2 regions of the Clostridium sp. 7_2_43FAA genome follow, and region 2 is predicted to be linked to the other one. Evidence: riboswitches for the same ligand, from Rfam matches in the RefSeq annotation. Region 2 holds a riboswitch; the other holds the start of a gene.

Region 1 (3,439 bases), on a different contig from region 2:
ACATGTGGAAAAAGTTCTAACTTACCATTTTGTAACGGTGCTCATGTTGGAACTAATTTTTCACCTTTAACTTTTACTTCTAAAAAGACTGAAAAAGCTCATTTATGTGCTTGTAATCATACTAAAAATGCACCATTTTGTGATGGATCTCATTTAAAACTAGTTTAAAATAATTTATAAAGGAAGTACTTAACACTTCCTTTATAAATTATTTTTCTATATTCTCTAGAGATATCCCTTTATGTTTTTCTAGTCTTTTTAACTTAGGAGTAGTAATAACTTGTGCTCCATAAATCCCATTATGTCCTATTACATAATAGCTAATAAACGCTCCAATTATATAGTAAGGAACAGCTTCTGATCCAAACAAATTAATTCCCAGCATAATTGTAGTAAGTGGAGTATTAGTAGCACTCCCAAAAACACAAATCATCCCAATAGCTGCTAATAATGAAGGCTCTATATTAGTTAAATTACCTATAGCACCACCTAAAGAAGCTCCTATATCAAATAGCAGAGTAACCTCTCCTCCTTGGAATCCAGCTCCTAATGTTAGTACTGTTAATATTAACTTCTTTATTGGATCTAAAATAGTTATATTACCTGAAAATCCACTATCAATAAGCCATGTACTTAATCCCTCAAATTTATATAATTTAAATATTATAATAACTAATAAAACTACACTTGAGGACATTATTGCTCTATATATATTGTTTTTTATATTTTTACTGTAAAATCCTTTAACTAACTGAACTCCTTCTGCAAATATCTTTCCAAAAATACCAAATAAAATTGATGATATTATTACTATTAATAGTGTATATACAGAAATATTAGGGATAGATTTTATTAAGTGCCCTACATGATTTATACCTAAGTATTCTGTAACAAAATTAGCTGTATATGATCCTATAAAACAATATATCATTGCTTCATAGCTAATCTTTCCTATAAAACATACTTCCATACCAAAAAATGTACCAGCAAGCGGTGTTCCAAAGACTGAGCCAAATGCAGCACTTATTCCTGACATAATTAGAATTCTTTTCTCCTTATGCTCCATTTTGAAAATGTTAGCTAATTTATTTGTCAAGGCTCCTCCTATTTGAACTGCTGTACCTTCTCTTCCCGCTGATCCTCCAGATAAATGCGTTAATACAGTAAAAATAAATGTCAAGAATGCCATTCTAAATGGAACTTTTACCTCCTTATGAACACTTTCAATAATTAAATTGTTTCCTCTATTAGATCCATTCCCATACTTTGAATATGTATATGCTGTTAATACTCCTATTATAGGAATTAAAAAAATTATATAAGGAAATCCCTCTCTTAAGGTTGTAACGAATTCTAATGATCTTAAAAATATAGCTGATATAATTCCCATTATAATTGACACTATAATTGTACAAGTTGTTAATTTAAAAATTCTCATATTACGCATACCTTTCTAATGATTAATTTCTTAAAAAATAAAAAAGACTATGACTCTACGATTAAATCATAGAAGTCATTAGTCTTACTTGACGGTTTAGATTTCTCATGGGAGAACTTCATTCCCAAAAATTATTCACATTTTCTTTAAACATTATAATACTATTACTTATAAAAATCAATCTATGCTTATCTATATATTTTTTATATTGTCATATATTTTTCTATAGCGAATATAAATTTCTTTATATGCTTCTACTGCTTCTTCATTTGGATAATAACATTCTTTTTCTTTTACTATTACTTTTACAGCATCTTCAAAAGAAACGAACCATCCTAATGAAACAGCAGCTATTATTGTAGCTCCAAGAGATGGACCTTCTTCTATTTTCAAAGATATTACCTTCTTATTAAATACGTTAGCTTGTATTTGAAGCCACTCCTTAGACTTAGCTCCTCCTCCTACTGAAATTATTTCTCTATCACTATCATCTTCATATATGCTAAAGCAATCTTTTAATGAGAATGTTATTCCTTCAATTACCGCTCTTGCAAAATGATTTAAATCATGGCTTTTATCTATTCCTATGAAGGTTCCTCTTATATTACTATCTGCATAAGGTGTTCTTTCTCCAACTATATAAGGAGCAAATAATAATCCATTAGATCCTTCTTTAACATTAGATACTCCGCTTAAAAGTTCATCAAAATCTTTATCCTTTGCAAAGGTATTTCTAAACCAGCTTAAAGAATCTCCAGCAGAAAGAGTTACCCCCATTGAGTAACAGCTATTTGGTAGTACATTATTAAACATGTGAAGTTTTCCACCATAGTTCTTATACTCTTCTTCATATTTTAAATATACACCTGAAGTTCCTATACTTAATAAATCTCTATTTTTATTTATTATTCCTGATCCTAAAGCTGAGCAAGGATTGTCTGATCCTGCTGGGAAGATTTTAATACTTCCTTTGGCATTTAACTTTTCCTTTAATTCTTCATTTAATTCTCCAACACATTCAGTTGAATTATATATCTTAGGATATTTATTTAAATCTAAATCTAAAAGATTTGCTATTTCCTCAGACCATTTTCCTTCTTTAATATTTAACATTTGTGTTCCAGCTGCATCAGATATATCTGTACATATGTTACCTGTATATTTAAATACTAAATAATCTTTAGGTAAACAGAACTTTTTAGTCTTTTCCCAATTTCCAGGTTCATTTTCTTTTACCCATAATACCTTTGGAAGCGTAAATCCTTCAAGGCTTTTATTCCCTGTGATTTCAATTACTTTTTCTCCAAAGTTATTCATTATATATTCACATTGCTTAGTTGTTCTTGTATCATTCCATAGAATACTTCTTCTTATAGGTTTATTTTCATTATCTAATAATACTAAGCTATGCATTTGACCTGATATACTTATAGCTCTTAATCCATCTCCACCTAAATCATTAGTTATCTTTTCCAAAACCTTAACTGAAGCATTATACCAATCTTCTGGCTCTTGTTCAGAATGTCCATCTCTATTATTGTATAAAGGATAACTTTCCGAATGCTTCAATACTACTTCTCCAGCTTTATCTAAAGCTATCCCCTTGATAGAACCTGTTCCTAAATCTAAACCTATAACATATTCCATAAAAATATCCTCCTATATTAATAAATTAGGGAGACTTTATTGTCTCCCTTAAATCTTATAGATACTCCTTTAAATAAACTAATGGATCTGTAGGAGTCATTATTGCTGTAACTTCAACTCCTCTATCTATTAATTCTTTAAATGCTTCCTTTTCTTCTGGTGTAACACTTACAGATGGTCTTATAACTTCTGTATTTGATTTAGAAGACATATTACCTACATTAATCTTCTTAATATCTAATCCATTTTTAACAAGATAAAGTAAATCTAATGGTGATTTTACAACAATAAACACTTTTTGTCCTTCATATTTTCCTGAAGAAATATTTTTTAAAGCTGTTTCTCTAGTTATTA
Region 2 (3,439 bases):
AATATCATACCAATTTTCATATAAACATAAATCTATCTTAAATGCCGTAGGAGCCCAAATTCTCAAGTATATATTTTCTTTATCATATACAACTCCCATATCAGGTCCATCATAATAATAACTATCTAAAAAATTCCTCATAGTTACTTTACAAGGTAAAAATGTATTGCTAGCCCTTATTTCTACTAAATCACTTGGAGATACTTTTACATTTAAATTTTTGAAATCAACCTTTTTAGATAATTTATCAATTTCGTACTCACAATGTTCTTCTTTAATACCATTAATGTAAATATAAAATTTAGTTCCATCTAAAGGTGTTTTAGATAAAAAAGCTGTAATACTATCTTTCTTATCCATTATTGCAATTTCAATTCTAGGCTTCATATATTCAATTACATCTTCTAAATTTGTTATAAGATTATTTTCCCCATGAACTATATAGCAATTTTTAACTCCTTTTGGTATTTCAAACGTTGCAGTTTGCTCAGACCAATCATTTCCCCAGTTATCTCCCCAAGCTTTTCTTCTTGCAATTATATTTTCTTCCCTTACAAATGTACATCTACCAAAATCGCTTTTATTTTGTAGCTCAACAGCATATGAAACCCCATCATTTGAAAAGCTCCACAAATCCCATTTATATCCATTTCCAAAATAATCACCATCATTTTTTATAAAATGTATTAATGTACCTTCAACTTCATTTAAAATAATAGAAAATTCTCTACAAGCTCTTTCTCCTGTAATTTTATCTACACAGGTTACTTTAAGTGAATTTTTCTTTCTCAATAGCTTACTTATTTTTATTATATTATTTGAAAGCGTAATCTCTTTTCCTTTATAGTCAATTTCCCAATAAACATTTCTTATTTCTTTTATTCCAAATATGGATTCTTTCAATGCTACTAATTGTATTTCCTCATCTAGATGAAACACATTACTAGATGCTTTTATTTCTAATGAATTAATATTATATATTTTAATAGAGTTGTTATTACTTATATCATTATATGTCATATTATCACTATAGCTTATCATTCCTTCAACTCCTAAAATCTTTCTATTATATTTTATTCCTATCAATAATTATTGCCCCTACATATTTTTTCTTAATCATAAGTAAAACTTATTTAATTCAAAAAATTATATAACCACTCTTTCATTATCTACTTCATCTTTATGTACCTCTTTACTAAATTTTCTTTTAATTCATGACAACTATTATATCAATTCAATATTTTTATTGATTTGTAAATACTTATATGGTATTATTTAAAAGACTTTAAGGGAATGAAGTTCTCCCTTGACTTATGTCTAAACCGCTTTGGTAAGCTAATGACTTCTGCAAGTTTTTTTGCAGAGCTCATTGGCTTTTTTTAATAAGAAATAAAGGAGGATTTTATGTTAACAAGCATAGCACTTATTATTTTATTAGGTCTATTTATTGGCTCTATTTTTACTAAACTAAAGCTTCCAAGCCTTGTAGGTATGATATTAACAGGCATTATCTTAGGCCCTCACATGCTTAACTTATTAGATTCTAGTATTATAGGCATATCATCTGAACTTAGACAAATAGCACTTGTAATAATTTTAACTCGTGCAGGCCTTGCATTGGATATAAAAGATTTAAAAAAAGTTGGAAGACCAGCAATTTTAATGTGTTTTATACCTGCAACCCTTGAGATATTAGGTTTTATTATTCTCGGTCCAAAACTTTTAAATTTACCTATATTAGATTCTGCAATACTTGGAACAGTCATAGCTGCTGTATCCCCAGCTGTTATAGTTCCTAGAATGCTTAAGCTTATGGAAGAAGGTTACGGTACTAATAAAAGTATTCCTCAATTAATATTAGCTGGAGCTTCTGTCGATGATATTTTTGTTATTGTGCTATTTACTTCATTTACAAGCATTGCAACTACTGGATCAAACTTTTCAATAAGCTCCATAATAGAAATACCTATATCTATTATCATTGGAATCATATTAGGAATTTTAACTGGTATTGTTCTAGTATATTTATTTAAAAAAATTCATATAAGAGATTCTATTAAAATTCTTATAATTTTAAGTGTATCTTTTTTATTTATTACAGTTGAAGATTTATTAAAAGGATTCATTCCTATATCTGGATTATTAGCTGTTATGAGCCTTGGTGCAACTATACTTAAGATTTATTCAAAACTTGCCAGACGTATATCTAATAAATATTCAAAACTTTGGGTTGGCGCCGAAGTATTTCTATTTGTTTTAGTTGGGGCTAGTGTAGACATTAAGTACGCAATGAATTCCGGAATTATTACTATTATTTTAATTTTAGGAGCATTAGTATTTAGAATCTTTGGCGTATTATTATCTTTGATAAAGACTGAAATGAATTTTAAAGAAAGATTATTTTCCGCTATAGGATATATGCCAAAGGCAACAGTTCAAGCTGCTATTGGAGCATTGCCCTTGTCAATGGGATTAGCTTCTGGAGAAATAATATTAACTGTAGCTGTTCTTTCAATAATTATTACTGCTCCTCTTGGAGCAACTTTAATTGATAATACTTACAAAAAATTGCTCTCTATTTCAAAGAATAAATAAAATAAAAGCTATAGATACAATTTGTATGCTTATATTACATAACCATACAATTTTCTATAGCCTTTTTTATTATTCATTTAATATGCTATGATATTAAATCACAAAATTCCATTGCAACATTTATATCATTTATATCATAAGTATCCATAATAGTATTTTTATTTAAATATTGAAACTTTAACTTTGGAAGTAATATTACCACTTCATTCCCATCATCACATTTATTATTAACATATACTTTACCATTTTGAAGTTCTAATAAAGATTTAGCTATTGATAAATCTTTAGCATAAGTATTGAAAGGACAACTTTTTGTATCATTATTAAAAACATTAAATATAGAATTATTAAAACCATTTCCTCTATATTTAAACACAATGTTTATATAGTGTTTTCTTTCTAAAACACTTATTAATATCTCAGATTTTTCGAATGACACCATTAATATATTAGAAAGAATACTAAGTATTATTTTCTCAATTAAATTGGGATCACACTTTATAATTAACTCCTCTATTTCTGTATCAAATATTAAGTTTTGATTTTTAATATTTGCATATTTAACAGACCTTGATATTATATCTTCAATTAAGTATACAATATTAAAATTTTTAAAATCTACTTTTAATTCATGTGCATCTATTTTTACAGCATCAATTAAATTATTTATAGTTTTTAAAACCTTCAAACAATTTTTAATTATTACATTTTCATATTTTAAGTAGTACTCCTTTAATTCACTACTTCCTATACTGCTCATTGTATCTATTAGTTGCACACTTGAATAAATTGAGTTTATAGGATCTTTTAAATCATATGATAGTCTTGAAAAAAACTGTTCTTT

What was found. A riboswitch is a leader RNA that binds a small molecule or an ion and turns the genes downstream of it on or off. The one in region 2 is predicted to bind fluoride.
Region 1: linked by a shared signal. The riboswitch ahead of CSBG_RS17290 (chloride channel protein) and the one ahead of CSBG_RS07805 (cation:proton antiporter) in region 2 are both predicted to bind fluoride.

The regions. Positions count from the first base shown of each region.
Region 1 is NZ_JH815223.1:214,986-218,424, reverse strand. It holds gene CSBG_RS18885 (CDGSH iron-sulfur domain-containing protein) at 1-168, shown strand, start outside; gene CSBG_RS17290 (chloride channel protein) at 209-1,438, opposite strand; fluoride riboswitch at 1,501-1,573, opposite strand; gene xylB (xylulokinase) at 1,631-3,085, opposite strand; gene CSBG_RS17280 (PTS sugar transporter subunit IIB) at 3,141-3,439, opposite strand, start outside.
Region 2 is NZ_JH815222.1:1,327,079-1,330,517, reverse strand. It holds gene pulA (type I pullulanase) at 1-1,086, opposite strand, end outside; fluoride riboswitch at 1,281-1,355, shown strand; gene CSBG_RS07805 (cation:proton antiporter) at 1,405-2,595, shown strand; gene CSBG_RS07800 (tetratricopeptide repeat-containing sensor histidine kinase) at 2,681-3,439, opposite strand, start outside.